2 regions of the Sphaerisporangium siamense genome follow, and region 1 is predicted to be linked to the other one. Evidence: riboswitches for the same ligand, from Rfam matches in the RefSeq annotation. Region 1 holds a riboswitch; the other holds the start of a gene.

Evidence for each region. Region 1 has a riboswitch for glycine ahead of gcvP (aminomethyl-transferring glycine dehydrogenase). Riboswitches for the same ligand answer to the same signal wherever they lie in the genome.
Region 2: it holds a riboswitch for glycine, as region 1 does, so the genes downstream of both, gcvT (glycine cleavage system aminomethyltransferase GcvT) here and gcvP (aminomethyl-transferring glycine dehydrogenase) in region 1, are expected to answer to the same signal.

Annotation. Positions count from the first base shown of each region.
Region 1 is NZ_JACHND010000001.1:5,981,368-5,996,767, reverse strand. It holds gene BJ982_RS27615 (mannose-1-phosphate guanyltransferase) at 1-1,551, shown strand, start outside; gene BJ982_RS27610 (FHA domain-containing protein) at 1,938-2,444, shown strand; gene ftsR (transcriptional regulator FtsR) at 2,457-3,134, shown strand; gene BJ982_RS27600 (bifunctional nuclease family protein) at 3,266-3,736, shown strand; gene BJ982_RS27595 (MerR family transcriptional regulator) at 3,892-4,509, shown strand; glycine riboswitch at 4,700-4,825, shown strand; gene gcvP (aminomethyl-transferring glycine dehydrogenase) at 4,991-7,852, shown strand; gene BJ982_RS27585 (hypothetical protein) at 7,968-8,903, shown strand; gene BJ982_RS27580 (hypothetical protein) at 8,971-9,357, opposite strand; gene BJ982_RS27575 (alpha/beta hydrolase family protein) at 9,439-10,032, shown strand; gene BJ982_RS27570 (DUF5999 family protein) at 10,038-10,238, opposite strand; gene BJ982_RS27565 (TetR/AcrR family transcriptional regulator C-terminal domain-containing protein) at 10,565-11,197, opposite strand; gene BJ982_RS27560 (hypothetical protein) at 11,359-11,754, shown strand; gene BJ982_RS39760 (RNA polymerase sigma factor) at 11,826-13,250, opposite strand; gene BJ982_RS27550 (hypothetical protein) at 13,585-13,947, opposite strand; gene BJ982_RS27545 (AMP-binding protein) at 14,027-15,217, opposite strand.
Region 2 is NZ_JACHND010000001.1:7,821,121-7,836,520, forward strand. It holds gene BJ982_RS35355 (aldehyde dehydrogenase family protein) at 1-986, shown strand, start outside; gene BJ982_RS35360 (3-oxoacyl-ACP reductase) at 1,015-1,779, shown strand; gene BJ982_RS35365 (gamma-glutamyl-gamma-aminobutyrate hydrolase family protein) at 1,789-2,484, shown strand; glycine riboswitch at 2,559-2,656, shown strand; glycine riboswitch at 2,657-2,757, shown strand; gene gcvT (glycine cleavage system aminomethyltransferase GcvT) at 2,791-3,882, shown strand; gene gcvH (glycine cleavage system protein GcvH) at 3,879-4,268, shown strand; gene BJ982_RS35380 (L-serine ammonia-lyase) at 4,381-5,757, shown strand; gene BJ982_RS35385 (MFS transporter) at 5,795-7,093, opposite strand; gene BJ982_RS35390 (LysR family transcriptional regulator) at 7,310-8,371, shown strand; gene BJ982_RS35395 (DUF397 domain-containing protein) at 8,425-8,616, opposite strand; gene BJ982_RS35400 (helix-turn-helix domain-containing protein) at 8,618-9,562, opposite strand; gene BJ982_RS35405 (MFS transporter) at 11,312-12,745, opposite strand; gene BJ982_RS35410 (FAD-dependent monooxygenase) at 12,861-14,390, opposite strand; gene BJ982_RS35415 (TetR/AcrR family transcriptional regulator) at 14,873-15,400, shown strand, end outside.

The sequences.
Region 1 (15,400 bases):
CGCGGCTGCGTCATCGGCAAGAACACCGACATCATGACCGGCGCCCGGATCGAGGAGAACGCCGTCGTCGGCGACGAGTGCGTGATCGAGGCCGAGGCGTACGTCTCCTCCGGCGTGAAGATCTACCCGTTCAAGACCATCGAGGCGGGCGCGGTCGTCAACACCAGCGTGATCTGGGAGTCGCGCGGCCAGCGCAGTCTGTTCGGCCCGCGCGGGGTCTCGGGCCTGGTCAACGTCGAGATCACCCCGGAGCTGTGCGTGCGCCTGGCCAGCGCCTACGCCACCACCCTGAAGAAGGGCGCCTCGGTCATCACCTCGCGCGACGCCTCCCGCGCCGCCCGCGCGTTCAAGCGCGCCGTGATCAGCGCGCTCAACGCCGGGGCGATCAACGTGCTGGACCTGGAGGCCGCGCCCCTGCCCGTCGCGCGCTTCCACACCTCCAACGAGAGCGCCTCGGGCGGCATCGCCCTGCGCACCACCCCGGGCGACCCGCAGAGCGTCGACATCGTCTTCATGGACGAGAACGGCGCCGACCTGTCGCAGAACGCCCAGCGCAAACTGGAGCGGGTCTTCTCCCGCCAGGAGTTCCGGCGCGCCTTCCCCGGCGAGATCGCCGAGCTGAGCTTCCCGGCCAGGGCCGTGGAGGACTACACCCGCGAACTGCTGCGCTGGGTGGACATGTCGGGCGTCAGGGACGCCGAGATGAAGGTCGTGGTCGACTGCGCCGGCGGCACCTCCGCCCTGGTGCTGCCCAGCCTGCTCGGCCGGGTCGGGGTGGACGTCCTCACGGTCAACAACCGCCTGGACGAGTTCTCGCCGACCGAGACCCTGGCCGAGCGGCGCAGGGACCTGCAGCGGCTCGCCGAGCTCGTCGGCTCCTCGCGGGCCGCCTTCGGGGTCCGCTTCGACCCGGTCGGCGAGCGCATCTCCCTGGTGGACGAGATGGGCCAGCTCATCAGCGAGGAGCGCGCCCAGCTCGTCGTGCTGGACCTGGTGGCGGCCGAGCGGCGCGGCGGCCGGGTGGCCCTGCCCGTGACCACCACGCGCGTCGCCGAGCAGGTGTGCCGCTTCCACGGCGCCCAGGTGCAGTGGACCTCCACGGCCCTGGACGCCCTCACCTCCGCCGCCGCCGACCCCGAGCTGATCTTCGCCGCGGACGGGCGCGGCGGCTTCATCGTCCCGGAGTTCGCCCCCACCGTGGACGGCCTGGCCGCGTTCCTGCGCCTGCTCGGCCTCGTGGCCCGCACGCGGCTCTCCCTCAGCCAGATCGACGCGCGCATCCCCCAGGCCAAGATGCTCAAGCGCACCGTCCCGACCCCGTGGGCGGCCAAGGGGGCCGTCATGCGCTCGGTCGTGGAGGCCGCCGACGGCCACCGCTTGGACACCACCGACGGCGTGCGGGTGATCGAGGAGGACGGCGGGTGGGCGCTCATCCTGCCCGACCCCTCCGAGGCCGTCACCCACCTGTGGGCCGAGGGAGACGACCTGGACGTCGCCCAGGCCCTCCTGGAGCGCTGGGCCCGCGTGGTCGAGCACGCGGTCGGCACCTGACCCCGCGGTCGGGGGGCGATCCGCCGCGAAACCGTCGTTTCCGGTCACATTCGAACGGCGCGGCGCATGGACCACAGGGCGGCGCGGGCGGTAGCTTTGGACCGGCGTGGCGAGCCGGGCAGGAGTGAGGAAGGGGCGAAGCGGAACATCGTGGACGCGGCGCGCACGGCGAGCGCCGTCAGGAGCACCGCCAGCCCCCCGTAGCGAGAGCCCGAGCGAGCCCCACTAGTATGTCCGAATCCGCGAGCATGCCCTCATCTTGACCTTTGCGACTCATCAGCGTATGTTGCGGCATTCGCAGTCTGACACCATGAGAAGCGAAGACCCGAGGCACGCCGCCCAGAGCACCGTCGCCGCGACTTCGCGGTAGGAGGCCGAGCCGATCGATGCCGAGCGTCTACTGCACGCAGTGCGGCAATGCCAACCCTGAGGACGCCCGTTTCTGCTCACGCTGCGGGTCGCCGCTGAGCCGTCCCGAGAGCACGCCGGTGGGGGACACCACCTCCACGATCTCCCTCAGCGGGATCGAGGCGATGGACTCGGAGACGACGGGGCAGACGCTCCTACCCGATCGCGCGGCCGTCGACCAGCTGCCTCCGGGCACGGCGCTGCTGGTCGTGATGCGCGGGCCGAACGCCGGGAGCCGCTTCCTCCTCGACAGCGATCTCACCACCGCGGGCCGCCACCCCGAGAGCGACATCTTCCTCGACGACGTGACGGTGTCGCGCCGTCACGCCGAGTTCTACCGGCGCGGCGACTACTTCACCGCCCGCGACGTCGGCAGCCTCAACGGCACCTACGTCAACCGGGAGCGCATCGAGGAGCACCCCCTGACCGGCGGTGACGAAGTCCAGATCGGCAAGTTCCGGCTGGTGTTCCTCACGCGTGGGTGAGGTGGGACGGTGATGAGCGCGCAGGCCGCCCGGGCGTTCATGAGCATCGGGGAGGTCCTGGAGATCCTCCGGGCGGACTTCCCCGACGTCACCGTCTCCAAGATCCGCTTTCTGGAGGGCGAGGGGCTCATCGAGCCCCAGCGCTCGCCCTCGGGGTACCGCAAGTTCACCCACGCCGACGTCGAGCGCCTGCGCTACATCCTCACCGCCCAGCGTGACCGCTACCTGCCGCTGCGCGTCATCAAGGACCATCTGATGACCGCCGACCCGCAGGACGCGCCGCTCGGCGGCCCGCGCCCCGTCGGCGACCCTCCCGCGCCCGAGGTCAGGCTGACCCGCCCCGACCTGCTGGAGGCCACGGGCCTGGACGAGGAGACCCTCGCCGAGTTGGAGGACTACGGGCTGGTCACCCCGGTCGCCCGCTGGTACGACGCCGAGGCTTTGACCGTCGCCAGGGCCTGCGGCGCGCTCGCCCGCTTCGGCCTGCACCCCCGCCACCTGCGGGCGCTGCGGGCCGCCGCCGAGCGCGAGGCCGGCCTCGTCGAGCAGGCCGTCGCGCCCCTCATGCGCCGCCGCGCCCCCGGCGCCGCCGGCCAGGCCGAGGAGACCGCCCGCGAGATCTCCGGACTGCTCCAGGAACTGCGCACCGCCCTGGTGAGGACCGGTCTGCGGGGCATTCTCGGCCGGTGACGGAGCCGCCCGGACATTTCGGGGTGGGAGGATGTTACGTTGAATTTTGCGGCGATGGTCACGCCGCGAGCTGAGAGCCGTAAGGGAGCAGGCCCGGAGCGGGCCGGTGACCCAATGGGACGGAGCCGCGTGTGTTGCAGATGGAGGTCGTGGGGGTCCGCGTGGAGATGCCCACCAACCAGCCCATCGTCCTTCTGAAGGAGGCGAAGGGTGAGCGATATCTGCCGATCTGGATTGGCATGACCGAGGCCACGGCCATCGCGTTGGCACAGGCCGAGGAGCCGCCTCCGCGGCCGCTCACCCACGACTTGTTCAAGGACGTGATCGAAGCCCTCGGCGTGCGGTTGCAGGCGGTCAACATCGTGGCGCTGCGCGACGGGATCTTCTTCGCCGACCTGGTGTTCTCCAACGGGGTCGAGGTGAGCGCACGCCCCTCGGACTCGATCGCGCTCGCGCTGCGCACCGGCACGAGCATCTTCGCCAGCGAGGACGTGGTGCGCGAGGCCGGCGTCATCATCCCCGACGACCAGGAGGACGAGGTCGAGAAGTTCCGCGAGTTCCTGGACACGATCACCCCGGAGGACTTCGGCCGTGCGGGTTAGCCCAGTGCGCCATATCGGGCATTTACGCTTCACGACGCGCCGGGTGGGATCGTTGACTGAGCATCGCACCGGTCCTACGGTGCAAGGGAAACCACGGTTGTAATTCACGAACCCCCAGATCAGGCCGTGGGATGAGAGAAAGCCGGAGGTCCGCAGTGGCGGTCAGCAGCGGCGAGGGAAAGACGGCCGGCCAGCACGATCCGGCCCAGCGCCGGTCGGCGCGGGAACGCGCGGGAGAGCAGGGCCTGCTGTTCGACGAGCGGCCGGCGTCGCTGCCCGCCGACGTGGGATACCGCGGCCCGACGGCCTGCTCGGCGGCCGGCATCACCTACCGGCAGCTCGACTACTGGGCCAGGACCCAGCTCGTCGAGCCGTCGGTGCGGCCGGCCCATGGCTCGGGCTCGCAGCGGCTCTACAGCTTCCGCGACATCCTCGTGCTCAAGGTGGTCAAGCGCCTCCTCGACACCGGGGTGTCGCTCCAGCAGATCCGCACCGCGGTCCACCACCTGCGCGAGCGCGGGGTCAACGACCTGGCGCAGATCACGCTGATGAGCGACGGCGTGAGCGTCTACGAGTGCACCTCGGCCGACGAGGTCATCGACCTGCTGGAAGGCGGCCAGGGCGTGTTCGGCATCGCCCTCGGCGGCGTCTGGCGCGAGGTCGAGGGCACCCTGGCGGAGCTGCCGGGGGAACGCGTGGAGCCGGCCGCCACCGCGGAGGACCACCCGGGTGACGAGCTGGCTCGGCGCAGGAAGGCCCGCAGGACGGGCTGACCGGCTGCCGTCCCCCCGGCCGGAACCGGCGGGGGATCGGCGGCGACCGGCAGGGACGGTCCCCGGGTTCGCGGGGTCGCGGTGTGGGGCCGCGTACGGCGAACCCGGCGCCCGCGCGCGCCCGCGTGGCGGGGCGGTACTGGGGTAGCCTCCCGGCCGGGACGGGCGGGTACAGTTGGTTCAAGGCTTACGACCCCGCGCGGGAGAGACCCGAGGGCACGAGCAGGCGCCGCGGCCGCGGCGCCGGCCCGCTGGCCCGGGCGCCGAAGGAGCAACCTCCCCGGAATCTCTCAGGCCCACGTACCGCGCGGACGAGGCGACTCTGGAAAGCAGGCATGCCCGCCAGGCGTGCCTCACCGACGGTGCAAGCCCCCCGCGGGGGGTGAAGCTCTCAGGTCGTGGCACCCGCCGCGCTGACAGAGGGGGAGACGGCACACGAGCGCGCCACGCGCCCGGTCTCTACCCCTTCAGGAGGGCACCCATGACCGATCGGTCACCGCTTCGCGACCTGTCCGCACCGCCCTTCGCCACGCGGCACATCGGCCCCTCCGACGACGAGCAGGCGCGCATGCTGCAGGCCGTCGGCTACGCCTCCGTCGCCGACCTGGTCGCCGTCGCCGTGCCCGGCATGATCCGCGCCGAGGGCCCGCTGCACCTGCCCCTGGCGGCGAGCGAGACCGAGGCCATCGCCGAGCTGCGCGCCCTGGCCGCCCGCAACCGCGTGCTCACCACCATGATCGGCCTGGGCTACCACGACACGATCACCCCGGCCGTCATCCGGCGCAACCTGCTGGAGAACCCCGGCTGGTACACCGCCTACACCCCCTACCAGCCCGAGATCTCCCAGGGCCGCCTGGAGGCCCTGCTCAACTTCCAGACCGTGATCGCCGACCTCACCGGCCTGGACGTCGCCGGCGCCTCCCTGCTGGACGAGGCCACCGCCGCCGCCGAGGCGATGACGCTGGCCCGCCGCGCGGGCCGCGCCAAGAGCCCGGTGTTCGTCGTGGACGCCGACGCGCTCCCGCAGACCAAGGCCGTGCTCGCCACCCGCGCCGAGCCTCTCGGCATCGAGCTGGCCGAGGCCGACCTGTCCGAGGGGCTGCCCGAGGGCGAGCTGTTCGGCGTCCTGGTCCAGTACCCGGGCGCGAGCGGCCGGCTCAAGGACTTCCGCGCCCTGGCCGCGGAGGCGCACGCCCGCGGCGCGCTGGTGGTCGCCGCCGCCGACCTGCTGGCCCTCACCCTGGTGGAGTCGCCCGGCCTCCTCGGCGCCGACATCGCCGTGGGCTCCTCCCAGCGCTTCGGCGTCCCGCTCGGCTTCGGCGGCCCGCACGCCGCCTACATGTCCGTCCGCGAGGGCCTGCAGCGGCAGATGCCCGGACGCCTGGTCGGGGTCTCCCAGGACGCCGACGGCCGCCCCGCCTACCGCCTGGCCCTGCAGACCCGCGAGCAGCACATCCGCCGGGAGAAGGCCACCAGCAACATCTGCACCGCCCAGGTCCTGCTCGCCGTCATCGCCGGCATGTACGCCGTCTACCACGGCCCCGAGGGGCTCAGGCGCATCGCCCAGCGCGTCCACCGGCACGCGGCCGTCCTGGCCGCCGGGCTGCGCGGCGCGGGCGTCGAGGTCGTCCACGAGGCGTTCTTCGACACGGTGCTGGCCCGGGTGCCCGGCCGGGCCGGCGAGGTAGTGGCCGCCGCCCGCGCCCGCGGGATCAACCTGCGCCAGATGGACGCCGACCACGTGGGCGTCGCCTGCGACGAGACCACCACCGGCGGCCACCTGGCCGCGGTCTGGGAGGCCTTCGGCCTGGAGGGCGTCGTCCTGGAGGACGTGGACACCGCCGCCTCCGACGCGCTGCCCGCCGAGCTGCTGCGCTCCACCGAGTACCTGGCCCACCCGGTGTTCCGCGCGCACCGCTCCGAGACCGCGCTGCTGCGCTACCTGCGCCGGCTCCAGGACAAGGACATCGCGCTGGACCGGTCGATGATCCCGCTCGGCTCGTGCACGATGAAGCTCAACGCCACCACCGAGATGGAGCCGATCACCTGGCCCGAGCTGGCCGGCCTGCACCCCTACGCGCCCGCCGACCAGACCGAGGGCTACCTCGCGCTCATCGGCGACCTGGAGCGCTGGCTGGCCGAGGTCACCGGCTACGACGCGGTCTCGCTGCAGCCCAACGCCGGCTCCCAGGGCGAGTTCGCCGGCCTGCTGGCCATCCGCGCCTACCACCGCGACAACGGCGACCTCGAGCGCGACGTGTGCCTCATCCCGTCCTCGGCGCACGGCACCAACGCCGCCAGCGCCGTCATGGCCGGCATGCGGGTGGTCGTGGTGGCCTGCGACGACCAGGGCAACGTGGACCTCGCCGACCTCGACGCCAAGATCGGCAAGCACCGCGACCGGCTCGCCGCGATCATGGTGACCTACCCCTCCACGCACGGCGTGTACGAGGAGACGATCACCGCGATCTGCGCGCGCGTCCACGAGGCCGGCGGCCAGGTCTACGTCGACGGGGCCAACCTCAACGCCCTGGTCGGGCTGGCCAAGCCCGGCGAGTTCGGCGCCGACGTCTCCCACCTGAACCTGCACAAGACCTTCTGCATCCCGCACGGCGGCGGCGGCCCCGGCGTCGGCCCGGTCGCGGTGCGCGCCCACCTGGCGGCCTACCTGCCCGGCCACCCGCTGCGGGACGGCGGGCCGGTCGGGCCGGTCTCGGCGGCGCCGTACGGCTCGGCGGGCATCCTGCCCATCTCGTGGGCCTACGTGCGCATGATGGGCGGCGAGGGCCTCACGGCGGCCACAGAGCAGGCCATCCTGTCGGCCAACTACCTGGCGCGCCGGCTCGCTCCCCATTACCCGGTGCTCTACACCGGCCGCGAGGGCCTGGTGGCGCACGAGTGCATCGTGGACCTGCGCCAGATCACCAAGGAGACCGGCGTCACCGTCGACGACGTCGCCAAGCGCCTGATCGACTACGGCTTCCACGCGCCGACCATGTCCTTCCCGGTGGCGGGCACCCTGATGATCGAGCCCACCGAGAGCGAGGACCTGGCCGAGCTGGACCGCTTCTGCGACGCCATGATCGCGATCAGGTGCGAGATCGCCAAGGTGGCCTCCGGCGCCTACGACCGCGCCGACAACCCCCTGCGGGGCGCCCCGCACACCGCCGACTGCCTGGTGGCCGACGACTGGAAGCACCCCTACACGCGCACCGAGGCGGCCTACCCCGTCCCGGCGCTGCGCGAGGGCAAGTACTGGTCGCCGGTCCGCCGCATCGACCAGGCCTACGGCGACCGCAACCTGGTGTGCTCCTGCCCCCCGCTGGAGGCCTACGAGGACTGACGTACGCCGCCCCGGAGGCCGTCCCGATCGGCATAATATGTCGCGCGCGACGGCGCCTTCCGCGTCGCGAGACCCGCGGTTCCCCCCACTCCCCCCACGCGGAGAAGAGGTCTTGATGGCGGCGCACGAGGTGGACTCCGGCCGGCGGATCGACGACGCGCGGCGGCTCGCCGAGAACGGCGAGCTGGACGCGGCGGCCGAGATCTTCGCCGAACTGGCCGCCGACGACGGCGGGGCCGACCGCGCCCAGGCCGCCGTCGGCCTGGCCGTGGTGCTGGAGCGGCGCGGCGACGTCGCCGGGTCCAGGGCCGCGGCCCGCACGGCCCTGGCCACCGGCCACCCGGAGTACGCCGCCCAGGCGGCCTGCCTGCTGGCCCGCGGGTTCGAGGAGGAGGACCTCGGCGACCAGGCGCGCGCCGCCTGGCAGGCGGTGATCGGCCTCGGGACCCCGGCCTACCTGCCCGCGGCCCACATGGCGCTGGCGCGCATCGCCGAGCGGCAGGGCGACGAATCGGCGGCCGAGGCGGCGTTGCGGGCGGCGCTGGCCACCGGCGACCCCGTGGTGGGCTCCCGGGCCGCCCAGCTCCTGGCCGGGCGGCTGCTGGAGGACGGCGCGGCGGGGGAGGCCGCCGACGTGGCCGCCGAGGCGCTGCAGGTGCCGGACGCCGCCGAGCAGGGGCGGCTGCGCGTGCTGCTCGGCATGGCCCACCTGGACCTGGCGTGCGGCGAGTTCGCCTCCGCCGCCGAGGAGGCCGGCGACCCCGACGGCACGGCGCTGGCGATCGAGCTGCTGGCCCGCGTGCTCCCGCTGCGCGGCAGGGACGCCGACGCCGCCACGGTGTGGGACTACGGCCTCGGCCACCCCGACGAGGAGGTCGCGGCCCAGGTGCGCCTGCGCCGGGCCCGCGACGACGCGGCCTTCGCCGACGACGCCCCGGACGGCGAGTACTTACCGGACGAGGGCGAGGACGAGGCGGGGGAGCGGTACACGGCCGGGGACGGCGCGGCGGCCGGCGGCGCGACCCCGGGCGGCGGGCACACCACCGGCTGAGCGGCCCCAGGCGCCCGCAGAGGCCCTTCCCGGACCAGAGTTCAGCCCGGGGGCCCCTCGCGCCGGGTCAGCGGCCCTTGCGGCGGCCCAGGGCGGCGGCGATGTTGACGAGAACGATGCCCGTCCAGGCCAGGAACAGCCCCCCGGGCCCGGCGCCGGCCGCGGCGATCGCCGTGAGCGGGACGCCGATGCCCAGCGATCCGAGCGCGATCGGCAGCGAGGGGTCGACCCGCTGCGAGGGGGGATTGCCCGGCGCGGGCTGCGGGCCGCCGTAGGGCGGGGCGTAGCCGTCGGGATGCCCGTTCTGGGCGGCCACCGCCGCGCGCACCCGGGTATCGAGCGTGGTGTCCAGTTTGTCGAGGAACGACTCGATCAGCGCGTTCTCGTAGTCGGGCCCGAGATCGCGCCTGGCCTCGACGGTCGCCCGCAGCTCATCGCGTGGATTATCCGGCACCGCCCTAATCTGTCACGCACCTCCGGCCGAGGACATCCCCCGCGAGAAGTAGCGGCGTCCTCCGCAGGTACGGTGTGGGCCATGCGCATCGTGACGCCGAGCGGCCCGGCGATCGTGGAGGTCGACGAGGCCCCCGGTTCGCGGTTCCTGTTCGTGCTCACCCACGGGTCCGCCGGGGGCGTGGAGTCGCCCGACCTGCTGGCGGTGCGCGACGCCGTCACCGGCGTCGGCGGAACGGTGGCGCGGGTGCTGCAGCCGTTCCGGGTGGCCGGGGCCCGGGCCCCAGGGTCGGCCGTCCGCCAGGACGAGGCGTGGACGGCTCTGGTGGCCGAGCTGCGGCGCCGGTATCCCGGGCTGGCCCTCGTGCAGGGAGGGCGGAGCAACGGGGCACGGGTGGCCTGCAGGACCGCGCGCGCCGCCGGGGCGGAGGCCGTGGTGGCGCTGGCCTTCCCGCTGCGCCCGCCGGGCAGGCCCGACCGCTCACGGGCCGGTGAACTGCGCGAGGCGGGCGTGGAGGTGCTCGTGGTGAACGGCGACCGCGATCCCTTCGGCGTGCCCGACGCCGCGGACGCCGCCAAGCTGGTCGTGCTGCCGGGTGAGGCGCACGAGTTCAAGAAAAACCCCGCCCGGGTGGGCGAGGTGGTCGCGGAGTGGCTCGGCCCCCGTTACGCGTGAGGGTGTCAGGCCGCGCTGATCGCGAGGTCGGTGGGGCGGTGCGGGGCGATGATCGCGCCGTCGGGCAGGAGCTCCCCGGTGTCCTCGAAAAGCACGATGCCGTTGCACAACAGGCTCCACCCCTGCTCAGGGTGTGCCGCGATCGTGCGGGCGGCTTCGCGGTCCGGCGCGGTGGTGCTCGGACAGGACGGCTCATGCGGGCACATCGGCGTGCCTCCGGATCTCTCTCTCGGTCTGGTGTCCGGCCGGGGTTCTCGGCGTGGGCGCCTTCGCCCGCTCCGATTCCCCCGCCCCCGTCGGACGGGGCCGAACGCTTTGCTGTCGATGTGTGTGCTGGCACACACTTACAGAGTAAGTGTGCTGCGGGTCACACGCGGGCGACATAGCCCATTAGGACGGTTTAGATCCTTCGATTAGGGGGGTCAAGGGGGCCGGCAGGGCTGGTCTCATGCGGTGTGACCTGCGGCACAAGCGTGCCCCAGCCAAGATAACGGTCTCAATACGACTCGCCGCCGAACGGATAAACGTATGGTTACGCCGGGGCGAGCCCCCTGAGCACGGCCTCCAGGCCCCGCTCGAAGGCGTCCACGGCCTCCTCGGCCGGTTCGGCGCCCTCCCGCCCCGCGAGGGCCGCCGTCCCGGAACCCGGGCCGGGGTGGGGGAGGGCGTCCTCGTCGTCGTCCGCGGGGCCCGCGGCCCAGCCGGAGCGCTGGATCTCCACCGCCACGCTGCCCATCACGAAGGCCCGCAGGGTGCGCACGGCGCGCGGCGCGTCGTCCAGGCCCGCCTCGGCGAGCTGCTGGGTCTGCTCGCGGATCGCCGTCAGCGCGGTGCCCCGGGGAGGCTTGGTCAGTGCCAGGGCCAGCACGCCGGGGTGGTCGAGCAGGGCCGTCCTGGCGGCGCGGGCCCACGCGCGGGCCACCTCCTGCCAGCTCGCCGCGCCGGACGGCTCGACCGCGACGGTGGTGACGTGCTCGGCCAGCGCGTCCATCAGCGCCTCCTTGCCGCGCGGCAGGTGGTGGTAGATGGCCATCGCCTCCACCTGCAGCGCGTCGCCGAGACGCCGCATGGTCAGCCGCCGCAGGCCCTGGCCGTCGGCGATGTGGAGCGCCGCCTCGATGATGCGCTCGCGGGACAGGGGAACGGGAGGTCGTTTCGCCGGCATGCCGCCATGATCCACAATATGACTTACTTTGTAAAGGCCGCCGCGCCGGTCCGCGAACCCGGCCGCTCCCGGAGCGGCGTACGCTAGGGCGTGCGACAAGCGCCGGATCACCGGCGAAAAGGCCGAGAAAGGGCAGCGCGATGGCGTTTTTCCGTCCGAGGGTGAGCCGGGAGGCGGAGGTCAGGCACCACGCCGACCAGGAGGTCGGGAAGGGCTTCGCCCAGGTGCTCCACAAGGCGCGCGAGGCCGAGCGCGAGCTGCGCCGGGCGCAGGCCGAGGGCGCGGGCACCGCCGAGCTGCGCGCCGCGGGCCTGGCCTTCGACCGCGCGCTGACCGACGCGCTGCGCACCGCTGAGGCGGCCCGCCGGGCGACTCTCGGCGTGCGCGCCTACGACGACCGCATCCGCCGCCGCAAGGGGGTCGCCACCCCCGAGGGCGCCAAGTGGACCGCCGAGGTCGACCGCCTGCGCACCCTGCGCGAGGAGAACCGCCTCACCGGCATCGTCCGCGCCCCGCGCGCCTACCCCTCCGGCGCCGGCACCGCCCCCACGCACTAGAGGAACGGCCCCGGAAACGGTCCGGCCGGCTCGGGTGGACCGAGCCGGCCGGGATGAACGGTAGGCGGGGGTCAGCTCGCCCAGTCGAGCAGGGGTCGGGTGTTGCTCGGGTGGCGGAGCTTGGAGAGGGACTCCTTCTCCAGCTGGCGGATCCGCTCCCGGGTCAGGCCCAGGTGCTTGCCGATCTCGTCCAGCGTGTGCGGCTTGCCGTCGATCAGCCCGAAGCGCAGCGCCATGATCTTGGCCTCGCGCGGGGTCAGGTTGTCCAGCACGCCGCGCAGCTCGGCGCCGAGAAGCTGACGGTCCACGACCTCGGAGGCCTCGGGCGCGTCGACGTCCTCGATCAGGTCGCCGATCGTGGTCTCGCCGTCCTCGCCGATCGTCGCGTTGAGGCTGATCGGCTGGCGGCTGGTGCGCAGGAGCTCCTCGATCTGGTCGGGGGTCTTGTCCAGCTCGACCGCCAGCTCCTCGGGAGTGGGCTCGCGGCCCAGCCGCTGGTGCATGTCGCGCTCGACGCGCGACAGCTTGGACAGCAGCTCCAGTACGTGCACCGGCAGGCGGATCGTGCGCGCCGAGTCGGCGAAACCGCGCTGGATCGCCTGGCGGATCCACCACATGGCGTAGGTGGAGAACTTGTAGCCCTTGGAGTAGTCGAACTTCTCGACCGCGCGGATCAGCCCGAGGTTGCCCTCCTGCACGACGTCCAGCAGGGCCATGCCGCGGTCGGTGTACTTCTTGGCGACCGACACCACCAGGCGGAGGTTGGCCTCCAGCATGTGGTCCTTGGCGCGGCGGCCGTCCTCGACGACCCACCCCAGCTCGGTGCGCTCCTGCTCGCCGGGAGAGCCGGTCTCCAGCTTGTGCTCGGCGTACAGGCCCGCCTCGATGCGCTTGGCCAGCTCGACCTCCTCGGCCGCGGTCAGCAGCGTGCGGCGGCCGATGGACTTGAGGTAGGTGTGCACCGAGTCCCCCATGACCGAGGACTGGTCGTCCAGGTCGAGGGTCTCGTTCTGCAGTTCGGCCTCGTCGGGCTCCTCCCAGGAGTCCTCAGGGCCGGAGACGGGCTCGTCCTTGGGGGCGGGCCGCGCGGGGGCGGGAGGGGCGGCGGTCTTGTGGGCGGCCCGGCCGCGCCGGGGGCGGGCCTCGGCGGTCTCCGCGCCGGCCGCCCGGACGCCGGTGTGCGCGGGCTTGGAGGTGGTGGTGCTGGTCATTGCGCTCTTCACGGTGGTCTTCACTGTGGTGCTCTTACGGGTCTTCCCGGCCGGGGCGCCCACCTGCGGGGCGGCTTCGTTCTCGGTCGCCAGGCTCACGCCGGCCTCGGTGAGCTCGCGCAGGATGGAACGGCCCTTGGCCGGGCCGATCCCCGCCGACGAGAACGCCTCGCGGAGCTCCGCGAGGGAAAGGTGACCCTGCGTCCGGCCTTGGTCGATGATCCGGGCGAGGGTCGTCGCGGGCGCCTCGCTCTCGGCCGGGGCCGCCGCGGTGGTTCTGGGCATGAGCACACCTCCTCCGTCACGGAGTCGTCGGTTTCAGTCGATGGGATGGCGCGGCGTTTCGCGTTCGGCGCACCAGTATCAATAACGCCGGAAGCCGTGGTTTGTTCCCGCCGCCCACAAGACCGTGGTTGATCAACTCCTGTTCCTCGGCTTCGTCGTCCCTGGTGGAATGCCCTCTGCCCCGGATCGGGCCTTCGACACCGCCCGCCGTGCGGGGGGCGTGGGGGCCCTACCTCCGGGGCCGGTCACGGCCGTCGCGCGCGGCGGGCTCCCGGCATGAAAGAAGGCGGGCCGCCGTCCCGGCGCCCGCCTTCCCCGGCTCGCGGCCCCGCCGTCAGCCGCCCGGCTTCTTGGTGGGCGTCTTCTCCGGCGTGAGGACCGGGATCGGCAGCGGCTCGGCGTCCTCCAGGCGCTTCTCGGTCCAGAACTCCGCCACCTTGCGGGGGTCGCCGTTGACGTCGGGGTCGGTGACCACGAACGTCTCCGGCGAGCGGGTCGGCTCGGCGTTCGGGGGGATCTCGGGGCCGGGGATCTGTCCCGGAGCCTCGCCCGGGCCGTAGGTCTCGGAGGTCTTCGACCCGGCCTTGTCGGCCTGTTCCACCCGGCCGGACGCGGCGGCGGCCGCGACGGAGATGCCCCCGGCGAGGACCACACCGGTCACCGCGGCGGAGATCCACATCTTGCGGGTTGGCTTCATCAAGGCGTCCTTCCTGGGTCCAGCTGTCCTTTAAGACGCGCTGGACACTGCTTCCGGTTCCCTTGCCGGGACATTGTGGTCAAGAAAGATCTCTTGTGCCAACAAACCTAGAAATCTCTTCTCTTATCGCGACAAGGTCATGCTTGCCGTTCGGGAGCAGCGGCAGCCGGTCCACCAGCCGCACCGCGCGCGGCGCCGCGTACCCGGGCAGGCGCGTCTTGACGTGCGCGCGCAGCTCCGCCAGCGCCGGGGGAGCGGCGGGGTCGGCCGGGACGACGACCGCCACGACCTCCTGCCCCCACTCCGGGTGCGGCCGGCCGAGCACGACGGCCTCCCGCACGCCCGGGTGCGCGCCCAGCACCCCGGCCACCGTCCCGGCGACGACCTTGCGCCCACCGGTGTTGATCACGTCGTCCGCGCGGCCCAGCACCCGCAGCCGGCCCCCCTCGACCGTCCCCAGGTCCGAGGTCACGTACCAGCCGCCGTCCATGGCCGCCGCCGTCAGGTCGGGCCGCAGCCGGTACCCGGCGAACAGCACCGGCCCGCCGAGGCGGATCCGCCCGTCCGCGCCGGCCGCCACCCGCACGCCCTCCAGCGGGACGCCGTCGTAGACGCACCCCCCGCACGTCTCGCTCATGCCGTACGTGGTCACCACGCGCACGCCCGCGCCCCGGGCGGCCTCCAGAAGGCCGGGCGGGGGCGCGGCGCCGCCGAGCAGGACCGTGCGCAGGCCCGTCAGCGGCACCCCGGCGTCGATCACGCGCCGGAGCTGGGTGGGGACCAGGGAGACGTGGTCGGCGCCCGCGGCGGCCACCGCGCCGGGGGAGAACCGTTCGTGGACCACCGGTTCGGTGCCGCCGAGCAGGGCCCGGACCAGCACCTGCAGGCCGGAGACGTGCGAAGGGGGCAGGCAGCACAGCCAGCGCTCGCCCGGGCGGGCGCCGATCCGCTCCAGCGAGGCGGACGCCGAGGCGACCAGCGCGGCGGCGGGCAGCTCCACCCCCTTGGGCGTGCCCGTGGACCCGCTGGTGGCGATGATCGCCGCGACCGCGCCGTCCGCGGGGACCCCGCCGGGCAGGGCCTCGACGCCCTCGTCCGTGACCAGGTGTGTGGGGCGCAGGGCCGCCAGCGTCGCCCGCAGCGCGGGGCCCGGCAGGGAAGGATCGAGCGGCAGCACGGCCGGGCCGCCGCCGAGGAGCGCCTCGCGGATCTTCTCCACAACCAGCGGGCCGGGAGTGCCGAGTACCGCGTGCACCGGACGCTCACCCACGGTCGTAAGGTTAGTCCCGATGGGAGGCGTCCCTCGCGCGGGGCGCCTCGTGGCCGCGCCGGGCCGAGTGAGGAGCGAGACTGACCGTGTGCACCGTCGACTGCGACCGGCCCGTCGAGCACCACCATCCCGTTCCCGCCAATCCAGTCCGCATCGGTCACGCTCCCGTCGAAGTCGTCCTGG
Region 2 (15,400 bases), 1.8 Mb from region 1:
TCGTCGGCGTCATCCTGCCGTGGAACTTCCCCATGGTGATCATGACGTGGGGCGTCGCCCCGGCGCTCGCCGCGGGCAACACGGTGATCGTGAAGCCGGCCGAGTGGACTCCGCTCACCGCCGCGCGGCTGGCCGAGCTGGCGCTGGAAGCCGGCATCCCCGAAGGGGTGCTCCAGGTCCTGCCCGGCGCGGGCGAGGTCGCGGGGGCCCGCCTCGTCGAGCACCCGGACGTGCGAAAGATCGTGTTCACCGGGTCCACCGAGGTCGGCAAGCTGATCGCCGCGAGCGCCGCGCGGACCGTCAAGCGTCTCACGCTGGAGCTCGGCGGCAAGAGCGCCAACGTGGTGTTCGCCGACGCCGACCTGGAGCGGGCCGCCGCGACCGCGCCGTCCGCGGTGTTCGACAACAGCGGGCAGGACTGCTGCGCCCGCTCGCGCGTCCTCGTCCAGCGCCCCGTCCTGGAGGAGTTCCTCGACCGCCTCGGCGCCGCCGTCGCGTCCCTGACCGTGGGCGACCCACTGGACCCCGGCACCGACCTCGGCCCGCTCATCAGCGCCGAGCACCGCGCGCGGGTGGCCTCGTTCGTCACCGGCACGCCGCGCTTCCAGGGCGCCTGCCCGTCCGGCAGGGGCTTCTGGTTCCCGCCGACCGTGCTCACCCACGAGTCGCTGGACGAGCGCGCGTTCACCGAGGAGATCTTCGGCCCGGTGGTCAGCGTGGTGCCGTTCGACGACGAGGCGGACGCCGTGCGCATCGCCAACGACACCGTGTACGGGCTGTCCGGTTCGATCTGGACGCGGGACGTGGGCCGCGCGCTGCGGACGGCCCGGGCGATCGAGTCGGGCAACCTGTCGGTCAACTCCCACTCCTCGGTGCGGTACTGGACGCCGTTCGGCGGTTTCAAGCAGTCCGGCCTGGGCCGGGAGCTCGGCCCCGACGCGCTGGCCGCGTTCACCGAGACCAAGAACGTCTTCATCGCGCACTGACGCACGACCCGTCAAGGAGATCTTCACCATGCAGCGACTGCGTGACCGCGTGGCCGTGATCACGGGCGCCGCGAGCGGCATCGGGCTCGCCACGGCCCGCCGCTTCGCCGAGGAGGGCGCCAGGGTGGTCTGCGCCGACGTGGACGAGGCCGCGGGCGCCAAGGCGGCCGAGGAGGTGGGCGGCCTGTTCGTCCGCGCCGACGTCACCAGCGAGGAGGACGTCGCCCGCATGTTCGAGACGGCCTTCGAGACCTACGGCAGCGTGGACATCGCGTTCAACAACGCGGGCATCTCGCCGCCCGACGACGACTCGATCCTGACCACCGGCATCGAGGCGTGGCGGCGGGTCCAGGACGTCAACCTGACCAGTGTCTACCTGTGCTGCAAGCACGTCATCCCGTACATGCGGCGGCAGGGCAAGGGCTCGATCATCAACACCGCGTCGTTCGTGGCGGTCATGGGCTCGGCGACGTCGCAGATCTCCTACACCGCCTCCAAGGGCGGCGTGCTGGCGATGTCCCGCGAGCTCGGCGTGCAGTTCGCCCGCGAGGGCATCCGGGTGAACGCGCTGTGCCCGGGGCCGGTCAACACGCCGCTGCTCCAGGAGTTGTTCGCCAAGGACCCCGAGCGCGCCCAGCGCCGCCTCGTGCACGTCCCGCTCGGGCGGTTCGCCGAGGCGTCCGAGATCGCCGCCGCGGTCGCGTTCCTGGCCTCGGACGACGCGAGCTTCATCACCGGGGCGGAGTTCCTGGTGGACGGCGGCATCTCCGGCGCGTACGTGACCCCGCTGTAGGAGGGCGCCATGGCACGGCCGGTCATCGGGATCACCTGCTACGTCGAGCGGGCCTCGTTCACCGTGTGGGACGCCCGCGCGGCGCTGCTGCCGTACGACTACGTCGACCGGGTCGCGCGGGCCGGGGGCCAGCCGGTGCTGCTGCCTCCGGCGGGCGACCCGGCGCCGCTGGTGGAGCGGCTGGACGGGCTCATCGTCGCGGGCGGCGGGGACGTGGACCCGTCCCGATACGGTGAGGAGCCGCACGCGCGCACGAGCCACATCAGGGAGTTCCGCGACGCGGCGGAGTTCGAACTGGTCGCCGCGGCGCTGAAGGCCGGGCTGCCGTTCCTCGGCGTCTGCCGGGGCATGCAGGTGCTGAACGTACACCTCGGCGGCACCCTGCACCAGCACCTGCCCGACCTGGTCGGCCACGACGGCCACTCCCCCGCCCCCGGCCGGTACGGCCACCTGCCCGTGCGCCCGGAGGGGGGCAGCAGGCTGGCCGACGTCCTCGGCGCCGACCCCGTCCGGACCGCCCACTACCACCACCAGGCCGTCGCCCGCCTCGGCGCGGGCCTGGTGGTCGCGGCCACGTCCGGCGACGGGGCCGTCGAGGCGGTGGAGCTGCCGGAACTGCCCTTCGCCCTCGCCGTGCAGTGGCATCCGGAGACCGGCGAGGACACCCGCCTGTTCCGAGCGCTGGTGTCGGCCGCCGCCGCCTGACGTGCCCCCCCTGTCGCCACCCCGGTGGGCATGGACAGGCGGGCGTGCGTTGGTAGGGTGGTCGAGAACACCGATGATCCCGTGCGGGAGAGAGTCCTGACATCCGGTCAGGACCCCTGAAGGAGCAAGTCCTCCCCGCGAACCTCACAAGGCAAAGGACCGCGCGGGAAAGGTGATCTCTGGAAAGCAGGTCCCCTCCGGGGGCCTCGCCGAAGGTGAAAGTCCGGCAAAACCCGGGCGAAACTCTCAGGCACCGATGACAGAGGGGGAGGATGCTCTCATCCAATCCTGTCTGAGGTGCGCATCATGTCCAGACCCACACCGCTCCGCGAGGTGCACGAGAGCCTCGGCGCGACGCTCACCGACTTCGCCGGCTGGCTGATGCCGTTGCGCTACGGCAGCGAGTCCGCCGAGCACAACGCGGTGCGCACGGCCGCCGGGCTGTTCGACCTCTCCCACATGGGCGAGATCTTCGTCACCGGCCCGCAGGCCGGGGAGGCGCTCGACCACGCGCTGATCGGCCACCTGTCCGCCCTGGAGCCGGGCCGCGCCCGCTACACCATGATCTGCGCCGCCGACGGCGGCGTCCTGGACGACCTGATCGTCTACCGGCTGGCCGCGGAGGAGTTCCTCGTCGTCGCCAACGCCTCCAACTACCCCAAGGTCGCCGCCGAGCTGACCGAGCGGTCGGCGGACTTCGACGCCGAGGTGGAGGACCGCTCCGACCAGTACGCGCTGGTCGCCGTCCAGGGCCCCCGGTCGCAGGAGATCCTCGCCACGCTCACCGACGCCGACCTGCCCTCGCTGAAGTACTACGCCGGCCTGCCCGCCACGGTCGCCGGGGTGAAGGCCCTCATCGCCCGCACCGGCTACACCGGCGAGGACGGCTTCGAGCTGTTCGTCGCGGCCGGCGACGCCGTCACCCTCTGGCAGGAGCTCACCAAGGCGGGCGACGCGTACGGGCTGCGCCCCGCCGGCCTGTCCGCCCGCGACACGCTCCGGCTCGAAGCCGGCATGCCCCTGTACGGCAACGAGCTGAACGCCGGGCTCACTCCCTTCGACGCGGGCCTCGGCCGCGTCGTACGGTTCGACAAGCCCGGCGACTTCGTCGGCCGCGCGGCCCTCGCGCCGCTGAAGGACATCCCGCCGCGCCGCCGCCTCACCGGGCTCGTCGCGCGGGGCCGCCGAGTGCCACGCCACGGATACCCCGTGGTACGGCTGACTGACGGCACCGTCGTTGGAGAGGTCACCAGCGGCGCACCCTCGCAGTCCCTCGGCAAGCCGATCGCGATGGCCTACGTGGACACGGACGTGTCCGAGGGGCTCGCGGTCGACATCCGTGGAAGCCATGAACCGGTCGACGTGGTTGACCTGCCTTTTTACCGGAGGAGCAAGTGAGCAGCATTCCCGAGGAGCTCAGCTACACCAAGGAGCACGAGTGGATCGCCGGCCTGGAGGACGGCATCACCGTGACCGTGGGCATCACGGCGTACGCCGCCGAGTCGCTGGGTGACGTCGTCTTCGTCCAGCTTCCCGAGGCGGGCGCGACCGTCGAGGCGGGCGACGCCGTGGGCGAGGTCGAGTCCACCAAGTCCGTCAGCGACATCTACGCGCCGGTCAGCGGCGAGGTCATAGAGGTCAACCAGGTCGTCGTGGACGACCCGTCGCTGGTCAACTCCGACCCCTACGGCGACGGCTGGCTGTTCCGCGTGCGCGTCCAGGACACCCCGGAGGACCTGCTCTCCGCCGAGGAGTACGCCACCGTCACCACCGCGGACTCCTGACCTTCGTTCGCCCTCTCCTGGCGGCTCCGGCGGGCCACCGCTCGCCGGAGCGTCCCTTCTCTCGTCACATGTTCCGAAGGTTCGCCACACACGTTCCGAAGGGCACAGATCAATGGCGATCAGCGTCTTCGACCTGTTCAAAATCGGTATAGGTCCGTCCAGCTCCCACACCGGCGGCCCCATGGCCGCCGCCCACAAGTTCGCCAGGGGACTCAAGCAGGACGGGCTCCTGGAGAAGACGGCCCGCGTCGAGGTGATCCTCTACGGTTCCCTGGGCCTGACCGGCAAAGGCCACGGCAGCGACAAGGCGGTCCTGCTCGGCCTGTCCGGCGAGAAGCCCGAGCTCGTCGACGTGGACACCGTGGACGAGCGGCTCGCCGAGATGCGCGCGTCCGGGACGCTCCGGCTGTTCGGCGCCCAGGAGATCCCTTTCGTCGTTGGCGAGCACTGCGTCTTCGAACGCAAGGTCTCGCTGCCGCACCACCCCAACGGCATGCGGTTCACCGCCTTCTCCCCCGAGGGCGACACCCTGCGCGAGAAGGTCTACTACTCGGTGGGCGGCGGGTTCGTCGTCGACGAGAACGCCACCGGCGCCGACCGCATCAAAGCCGACGACACCGAGCTGCCCCACCCGTTCGCCACCGCCGCCGAGCTGCTCAAGCAGTGCGCCGACACCGGCCTGTCGATCTCCGGGCTGATGCTGGAGAACGAGAAGGCGTTCGGCCGCACCGAGGCCGACATCCGCGCCGGCCTGCTCAACCTGTGGCGGGTCATGTCCGAGTGCGTCCGGCGCGGCACCACCAAGGAGGGCGTGCTGCCGGGCGGCCTGAAGGTCAAGCGGCGCGCCAACCAGATGCTGCGGCGGCTGCAGAGCGAGAGCCCCGAGAAGGACCCTCTGCAGACCATGGACTGGGTCACGCTGTTCGCCCTCGCCGTCAACGAGGAGAACGCGGCCGGGGGACGCATCGTCACCGCCCCCACCAACGGCGCCGCCGGCATCATCCCCGCCGTACTGACGTACTACGACCGTTTCGTCCCCAACGCCGATGAGGACGGCGTCATCCGCTTCCTGCTCACCGCCGGGGCGATCGGCGTCCTGTTCAAGGAGAACGCCTCGATCTCCGGCGCGGAGGTCGGCTGCCAGGGCGAGGTCGGCTCCGCCTGCTCCATGGCCGCCGCCGGCCTCACCGAGGCCCTCGGCGGCACCCCCGAGCAGGTCGAGAACGCCGCCGAGATCGGCATCGAGCACAACCTCGGCCTCACCTGCGACCCCATCGGCGGCCTCGTCCAGATCCCCTGCATCGAACGCAACGCGGTCGCCTCCATCAAGGCCATCACCGCCACCCGCATCGCCCTCCGCGGCGACGGCCGCCACTTCGTCAGCCTCGACAAGGCCATCAAGACCATGCGCGACACCGGCCGCGACATGCTCGACAAGTACAAGGAAACCAGCCGCGGCGGCCTCGCCGTCAACGTCATCGAGTGCTGACCGGCGCTCCTCTCCCCCGCAAGCCGGCGGCCCGCGATCAGGAGGCCGCCGTCCCCCGGGCGAACCAGACGGCCGCGGCGGCGCAGACCGCGGCGGCGAGGAGCAACGACAACGCCGTGCCGCTGGGGAGGGCGGCGAGGGAGCCCATGCTGGCGACGCCGAGGGTGGCGCCGGTCTGGCGGACGGCGTTCAGGAGTCCTCCGGCCGCTCCGGCCGTGCCGGGTGGGGCGGTGGCGAGGATGGCGGTGACCAGGGCGGGGAGGGCGAAGGAGACGCCGAGGCCGGTGAGGAGCAGGCCCACGGCGTGCCAGCCGTAACCTGCTCCGGCCCAGGAGGCCCAGCCGAGTGCCGTGCCGCCCGCGGTGAGCAGGCCGAGGCCGGCGAGGATGGGCGGGCGGGGGCCGACGCGAGCCACGATGCGGCCGGTGAGCGGTGGGTTGAGGACAAACGGCAAGGTGAGGGGCAGGAAGGTCAGGCCGCTGGTGAGGGCGCTGAGTCCGTGCTCGCGCTGGAACAGCAACGGCAGGACGAACAGGTTCCCGTTGAGGGCGAAGGTGACCGCCGCGCCCGCCGCCAGCGTCACCCGCACGCCGCGCCCGCGCAGCAGCTCCCGGTGGAGCACCGGGGCCGTACTCCGCCGTTCCAGGGTCGCGAAGACGGCGCCCGCCAGCACCGTGACCGTCCCCGAGATCGCCGCGTGGGCCCAGGAGCGCGCGCCGGCGGCGATGAGCGTGTCGGTCAGCAGCGCGAGCGCGGCGCAGACGGCGAGCTGGGCGGGCCAGTGGATGCGCCGGTCGCCGCGCGGGGCGCGAATCGACCGGCCCGCCGTCAGCGCGAGCACCAGCACCGTGAGCGGCACGTTGACCAGGAAGACGGCCCGCCAGCCCGCCAGGTCCACCAGGAGGCCCCCGGCGACGGGCCCCGCCGCCACCGCCGAACCGCTGATCGCCGCCCAGGCCGCCACGGCGCGGGTGCGCGCTGCCGGGTCCGGGTACAGCCAGGCGATCAGCGCCATCGAGGCGGGCACGCAGGCGGCCCCGGCGGCGCCGAGGACCGCCCGCAGCGCGACCAGGACGGGCAGGGTCGGGGCTGTCGCCGACAGCAGCGAGACGAGGCCGAAGACGACGATCCCGGCGCGGAACACGCGGTGCGCGCCGTAACGGTCGGCGACGGCGCCGGCCGACAGCAGCAGGGCGCCGAACACCACGGTGTATCCGGTGGTGGCCCACTGCAGCCCTGCCATCGAGGCGTGCAGCGACGCGGCAAGGTCCGGCTCAGCGACCGACAGCACGGTCATGTCCAGCAACACCATGAAATATCCGAGCGAGATGCCCACCAGGACGGCCGGGCGACGTCCCCGCCGGGCCGTTACTCGGCGCGTTCCGTTCGTAGGGTGTCCCCACCCTGTCCCCGCGCCCGGTGTCGCGTCCGCGTGGGAGGAGGTGTCAGTGGTCATGCCGTCCACTGTGCGGACCCGGCCGTGCCGCCTCCACCGGCCCGGCCGCAGGACTCGTGCGGAAATTCCGAACGCTCCGCGTGAGTTCGTCCTGACATGGAACTACGCCAGTTGCGGACGTTCGAGGCGGTCGTCCGGCACCGGACGGTGACCGACGCCGCCGTCGCCCTGGAGCTGTCCCCCTCCAGTGTCTCGGAGCAGGTCCGCACCCTGGAGAGGTCGCTCGGGGTGGCGCTGTTCGAACGCACCCCCAAGGGCATGCGCCTGACCGGAGCGGGCGAACGGCTGCTGAGCTGGACCGGCCGCCTGCTCGACCAGGCCGAGCAAGCACGCAGAGAAGTCACCGGCCAGGCCCGCGCACTCCGCCTGGGCGCCCTGGAGACGATCGCCGCCACCCACGTACCCGGCGTCCTGACCCGACTCGCCGCACGCCGCCGGGACCGCGAAGCCATCCCCGTCACGAACCACGGCCGACCGCCCGGCACGCACCGCCCGGACACCGAAGTACCGGCGACCCCCAGCACAAGCCACAACGAACCACTCCCTGTAAGCCGCCCGGACGCCGAAGTTCGGGTGACCGCCGGCACTAGCCGCGACGAAAGGCTTCTAGTAAGCCGCCCGGACGCAGAGGTTCAGGTCACCCCCGGCACAAGCCGCGACGACCTGCTCGCCGCCGTGGCCACGGAACGGCTGGACGCGGCGCTGCTGCTCGACGCCGGCGACGCCCTGGGAGACCTCGGATTCGCGGCCCCGCCCGCGCCGCTGACGTTCGTGGACGTCGGCACGGTGCCGCTCGCCCTCGTCGCCGCCCCCGGCCACCTGCTGACCGCGAGCGCCCACGTGGTCCCCGGCGACCTCGCCGGTGAGCGCCTCCTGGTCAACGTGCCCGCCTGCTCCTTCTGGATGGCCGCCGACAGGATCATCGGCCCCGGCCCCGAACGCGTACGGGCGGGCAGCGTCGCGGTGATGCGCGCCTGGGCCGAACAAGGACTCGGCCTCGCCCTACTCCCGGAATTCGCCGTATCCGACTCCCTGAAGAACGGCACCCTCATCCGGCTTCCCCTGACCACCCCGGACCTGAGCCTGCGCCTCGTCTGGCGTTCCGACCGGGAAGACCTCCCCGGCCTACGCGACCTCCTGTACGCCGCAAGCGCGTGACCCGTACGGGTCAGTCCCCTCAACGACCGAGGGAACTGACCACGCCCGGCATTTCAGCCACGGACAGCGTCGTCCTTTAGTCCGGTCAGGAAGGCCGCCCACCCAGCTGGGCTCACCGTCACGACAGGGTTGCTCGGCAGCTTGCTGTCCCGCACACCGATGAGGTTCGAGATGTTCGACGCAACCTCCACGCACTCCCCCGCATCCCCGCTGTAGCTGCTCTTACGCCACTGCGCGCCGCTCATGTCATGCGTCAAATCGGTTCACCGCTTCCTCGATGAGTCGGACGGACTCCTTAAACGGTACGGCTTCAGCCCGGATTGCGTCATACTTCCGAATCAGATCAGTGATCATCTGGCGATCGTCGAAGGTACGGCCGACAGGCTGGGCATCCGTATATGCGGCATAGCACATTCCGTTTCGCTCGGCTATGACGAACCCACCCATCAGGCCGCAGTGCGGGCGCGCCGCGTAGGGCACGAGCTGGATCGTCACGTGGGGATACTCAGCCACTTCCAGCAAGTGAAGCAGTTGCTCCCGCATAGTCTTCGCGTCAGCGATGTGATCACGCGTCACTTCCTCATCGATAACCACATTCAGAGACGGCGGCTGGTCACGGTACAGAATCGACTGCCGCTGCATGCGGTTCGCAACGCGCTCCTCGACTTGTTCGGAAGTGACCCCAGGCCAGGTGGAGAGAATGCGGTGAGCGTAAGCCTGCGTTTGGAGCAGACCCGGGACGAGCATGGGCTGCCAGGTTCGCAGGACCGTCGCGCACTCTTCCTCCTCTAGCCAGGGGCGGAGGTATTCGGGGGCCTTGTGCCAAGTAGTGGCCATGTAGAGGCGGAGCATGGTGCCGTCCAGGGCGAAGGTGCGGTCGCAGAGTTCGGCGAACTGTTTCGACGGGGGGCGCTTGGCCCTCTCGACCAGGTTGATCATGGAGTCGGAGTAGCCGAGGCGCTCGGCCAGTTGCCGCTGGCTCATGTGCGCCGCCTCGCGGTGGCGGCGCAACTCGAAGGCGAAGAGGGCTCTCGGGGACTCGTGCGGGTCTATCTCTTTGCCGGGGGACAAATTACACCTACCCATCCAAGTCAAACGTTCTAAGCTGCTCGCTTCAGGTTCCCCACAGAATCGCCGACCAGGTCTGTAGACACGGTGTGCTTCCGTTTCGACACTCACTGTAGCCGCCATCCGGCAGCCTTGGAGAAGGAATTTCCGAAGTCACGGGACGACAGTGCCGTCGTTGGGAGGATTTTCGGCAGGACCGCCAGACGAAAAGGCCGGGAAAGCGAACCGGCCCTCGGCGCGTATCACCGAGGGCCTTGAATCCTTGTGCCGACCACCGGCTTCATCCGTATCATCTCGCATAAGTAATCCCGACGAGCCTTACGGTGAGGTTGATGGACGGCTTACAGCGCAGGCGGCGTATCTCATCGCCTCGTCCCCGCGGCAGGTCCGTCCGCCTGGCGGCCGACCGTCATCGATTGAGGCGGGTCGATCCAGGCCAGGCCGGCCAGACGCGTCGCTGGTCCGCACAATGGTGGGCCACGATCGTGAGCATCCTCGCAGGACTCTGCTCGCTCCCCGCGCTCGCGCTCTCGGTTCAGTCGATCAGGATGAGCCAGGAGCAACAGGCGTACGATCGCGCCGAGAAGACCAAGGAGCAGCAGGCCGCCGACTACGAGAAGCGTGCGGCTTTCGCGCGGAATGTCACAGCGAACGGGGGACTGCCAGGCGATCCCCTTGACACGACCTACCGCATTCGAAATGCCAACAGGGCTACCGTACAAGTGTGGATCACGTATGCCGTCGGCGGGAAGCAACGAGTTCAGGCTGTCCGAATAGCGCCATGCTCAGAGGGATTGTATTCATTGCGCACTCAGGCATCAATACCCGAGGATCGCCTCTTGGATTTATCGGGAGGGCCTTACCTGGTCAACGCAGCCGATGACCGAAAGCTGTGGGAAGTCGGCGAAGCACCGTCGGACGCGCACCCATCCGACCTGGACGATTCACAATGGGGCGGATATACCCACACATTGAGAAAGACAAGCCGCGTCTCCCCCTGCCGGTCATGAAGTCACATCATCTATCGTCCACCACGCGGCCGTCGCCCCAGGGGCCGTTTTCTCTTCCTCAGCCGCCGCACCTCGAAGAACCGCGCGGTTGTGAGTGTGGAGCTGAAGGCTTTGGATTGGAAGAGGTATAGGAGCCCACCCGTGCAGGACCGATCCGGTCGGCCGCCGTTAGCCCACCCACTAGTACGCACCAATAGAGCGCCGACAGACGCTAAGTCCGACATGTGATCCGAGCGCGCTCCGGCACCGCTCTTCCGCGCGCTCCCGCACTGCCCCGCTCGATGGCCGCGCAGTCCTGGGGTGGGCTAACGGCGAGCAACCACGACGGACCCGCACCTGTGGGCTCAACACACCTTAACCAACCCAATAGTCACCAGATGGCTTGTGGTGGCGGTTATGTGCGTGAAGTCGCACGAGTGCCACCGGAATACGGCGGAAACGGGCCGCTCTTGATCGCCGGTCGTTGAACTCTGACTTCACGCTGGTTATTCATGGTTTCGGGGGTTTGGGTCCCTCCTCCCCGACTACCAAGGGAAGATCATCAAGTTCAACGAGCTGCCGGCCAACCGCGTCATTTACGCGACCGCGCAGGACATCACGGACGCTGCCAACGCCATCGCCACCGACTGCCACCCCGTCGACCTCGATGACCTGGCCACCATCTCGCTCTACATCACCCACGTCATCCGCCGGTTCGGCAACTGGATCCTCACCCTGACCCCGCCCGCCGCCAACCCCACCACCCGACTCGACCTCGAGTCCCAAGTCCTCTTCGCCCCATAGCCGGCGGCTCGCTCGCCGCTACGGGTGTGCCTCGGCATCGAAGGGCTGCGGATGAGCCAGCAGGCCTACGCCGAGCGGCTCAAGACGTGAGCCGACTGGGAAGAGCTGTCAGCGGCGGCTCACTGACCGCTTGACCTCCTGGCTGTTCGGCTCGGACGCCCGTCGGTGTCCGGGCCGCGGTCAGCCACAGGCCGGTGAACACGGCGCAGGCCAGCGTCACGGCACCCGCCGCGAGAAAGGCGCTGTCGAGACCGGATTCGAAGGAGGCGCCGCCGGACTCCCGCGTGTGGACGATCGCCCCGAGCACCGCCACGCCGAGCACCGCGCCGATCTGCCGGGTGGTGCTGCTGACGCCCGAGGCGAGGCCGCCCTCCTGCGGGCTGACCGCCTGGATGGCGGCCCCGGTCAGCGGCGACATGGTGAGAGCGAACCCGATGCCGACGACCGCCAGCCGCCACCACACGTCGCCGTAGCCGGTATCGGCGTGGACGTAACCCAGCGCCACCAGCCCCAGCCCGGCCAGCGCCAGGCCGATGCCGGCGACGACGCGGAAGCCGTACCTGGCCGCGAACCGGCCCGCGTACGGGCTGACGATCACCATGGCCAGCGAGACGGGCAGGGTCCGCAGCCCGGCGACCAGGATCGAAGTGCCCTGGACGTAGACGAAGAACTGGGAGAAGAAGAACGACGACCCCATCAACGCGAACCCGACCACGGCCATCGCCGTGTTGGACACCGTGAACAGCCGCTGCCGGAACAGCCGCAGCGGCAGCATCGGCGTCGACACACGGCCCTCGACCACGACGAACGCGGCCAGGAGCACCAGTCCGGCGGCGAAGCCGCCCAGGATCACCGGCGAGGTCCAGCCTCGGGAACCGCCCTCGATCAGGCCGTAGGTCACAGCGCCCACGCCCGCGGCGGACAGGACCGTGCCGGGGACGTCGATCGGCGGCGCGCTCGGGTTGCGGGACTCCCCCAGCACGCGCAGCCCCGCCAGCAGCAGGACCGCCCCGATGGGCACGTTGACCAGGAAGATGGCGGGCCAGCCGAAGGACTCCACCAGGATCCCGCCCGCCAGCGGTCCGGCGGCCAGGCCGATGCCGCTGAACCCGGCCCACAACCCGATCGCTCTGACGCGCTCCCTCGGGGCGGGATACGCGGCGGCGAGCAGCGCCAGTGAGGCGGGGCTCAGCGCCGCGGCCCCGACGCCCTGCAGCACCCGCCCGGCGATCAGCCAGCCGATGGAGGGCGCGAGCGAACACACCACCGACGCGGCCGTGAACACCACCACCCCGGCCAGGAACACCCGCCTGCGGCCGAACCGGTCGGCGAAGACGCCGCCCGACAGCAGCAGCATGGCCACCAGCAGCACGTAGGCGTCGACGATCCACTGCAGGCCGGTCAGCCCGGTGTGGAGCCGCTGCTGCATGTCGGGCAGGGCCGCGCCGACGATCGTGTTGTCGAGCAGCACCATGAACTGACCTGCGCAGGTCAGGGTGAGCAACGCTTTCACGCGAATCCCTCCTGGAGCAGTCAATGACCGGTCTCACGCTTTGAACGCGGTCAACGACCAGGTGATGGGGGCACGCCGAGTGCCGCTTTCTCGGGGCCCGTAGTCGCGGCCGAGGTCAGCGTGTGCCGAACCAGTTGGAGAGTGCTCCTCGTAGCGCAGGCGTGGCTGTTGCGGCGGGTTCGTCGATGGGTGCGGCCCAGGCGATGTGGGCGTCTGGGCGGATCAGCAGGGCGTCGGCAGGTCGCCGGTCGGTCTTGGCGGTGTGGACGTCGACGCGCTGCCCCCAGTCGCGGGCGGCCTCGCGCAGGTCGGAGCGGTCGGCGAGGTCGAGGAGGATGGGCCGGGCGGGGTGCAGAAGGTCGGCGACGCTGGTGACGCCCTGGTCGGTGTGCAGGGCGAGGTCGGGGGCGAAGGTGCCGGTCAGCGGGTGGTGGCCGGTGCCGGGCATGAGGTAGCGGACGTCGGTTCCGGCGACCATGGCTCCCATGCGGCGCAGCGGCTGCTCGTCGGTGAGCAGTTCCTGGAACATCTCGCGGAGCGCTTCGGCGGCCTGGTCGTGCCCGCGGCGCAGCGCCACCTGGGCGCGGGTGTGCAGCATGGTGCGGGCGCCGGCGAGGTGGCGTTCGTCGTGGTAGGTGTCCAGCAGGCCGGGCGGTGCCCAGCCGTGCAGGTCGGCGGCCAGCTTCCAGGCCAGGTTTACCGCGTCCAGCATGCCCGCGTTGAGTGCCACGCCGGTGGCCGGGAACAGGTGCGCCGCGTCCCCGGCCACCATGATGCGCCCGGCCCGGTAGCACTCGGCCTGGCGGGCCTTGAAGGTGAAGCGCGACAGCCGCGTCGATCCGGCCAGGGGCAGGTCCGCGCCGAGCACGCGGCGGATGCTGTCCTGAAGTTCGGTGAGGGTCATCGGGACGTCGTCGTCGTACTCGGTGCTCTCGTCCTCGATGGTGTAAAGGGAGACGCTCGTGGCGCCGGGTGAGGAGCCGAGGCCGAACAGGCCGTGGTCGGTGCGGGTGAAACCGGCGCGGATCGTGCCGAAGCCGGGGACGCCGAGATCGCCGTTGCCGAGCACGGTGACCTCGCCGGGCAGGGTGACCTGGGCCAGCCGGTTGACCTCCGGGTAGACGGTGCCGGGGAAGCCGATACCGGCCCGGTCACGGACGCGGCTGCGCGCGCCGTCGCAGCCCACCAGGTAGCGGGCGCTCACCTGGTACGGCCCGTCCGGGCCCCGTACGTCCACCGTCACTCCTGCGTCGTCCTGGTTCACCCCGGTCACCTCGTGCCCGCGCCGTACGTCCACGCCGAGCTCGCCGGCGCGTTCGTCGAGCAGCCGCTCCAGGTGCTGCTGCGGCAGCGGCAGCGCGTGCAGCGGCGGATCCGCCAGCCGGGTGAAGTCCAGGTGCACCCCGCCGAACGGGAATCGGGGTGCCGGGACAGGGCCGGGGCAGGCGGCCTGGAAGCGTTCCAGCAGGCCCCGGTAGCGCAGCAGCGCCAGGATCTGCCCGCTGAGACCTCCGGCCTTGGGGGTGTCGCGGCGGTGCGGGTGCCGTTCCAGCACCAGCGGCCGCACTCCGGCCAAGCTCAGTTCGATCGCCAGCATGAGGCCGGTCGGTCCGGCGCCCACAATGATCACGTCGGCGTTCTTCATCAGTCGCTTTCCTTGCAATCTGTCGTTGTCCGCGATTCAGGCATGTCATTCGCGCGCCGTTCTGCCGGTTCTGTGCCTGCGCTGACGATCTCCTGCACGGCTTGGACGAAGGAGTCTTTGGTCCCGACGCGCATCCACCGAGGCCTGCGGTGGTGCGATGGTGGGTGTCGTCTGGCCGGGAGGGATCGTGATGTGCCGCATGTCGGTTTCAGAGGTCGACGACGGTGGAGGTCGTCCACGACGACGGCGCCTGAGGCGATGATCGCGGCTGCTCGGGCATGGGATGCGGCACGGTCAGGTCAGGGAGGCCAGGCATCACGCGATCGTCTTCTTCTCATGAGGTGGCGATGGTGTGGTGAAGAACATCGGGCCAGGTGGCCTGGCCGTTCTTATCGGCACGGAACGTCCCGTACCGATAGATGATGCCCAAGACGGACGTCCACTGTCAAGTACGGAACGTTCCGTACCGATAAGGTGTCGGTATGACCGACACGCCCCACCGTCGCGGTGCCGACCGGACCGAGGACATCATGCGGGCCACGCTGGAGCTCGGCCAGGAGATCGGCTACGCCAAACTGAGCATGGAGGCGGTCGCCGCCCGTGCGGGCGCCGGCAAGCAGACCCTCTACCGCCGTTGGCCGTCCAAGGCAGCCCTGCTGTTCGACTCGCTGTTGTCGGTGAACGGGCCCGCCCTGGACTACCCCGACACCGGCGACATCGTGGCCGACTTGCGCGCCCAGATCCACTCGGCCGTTGACCTGCTGGCCCGGCCACCCGTCGGCCCTCTGTTCAAGGCCCTGATCGGCGAGGCCCAGCACGATCCCCAGATCGCCGCCGCACTCAACGAGCGCTTCATCGCCCCCCAGGCGGACAAGACCGTCGCCCGCTTGAAGACGGCCCGCGACCAGGGTCAACTGTCGCCCGCCTTCGTCCTCGACCTGGCCATGGCGATCCTGTCCGGCCCGCTGTACTTCCAGCTCCTGATCACCCAAGAACCACTGACTCATGAG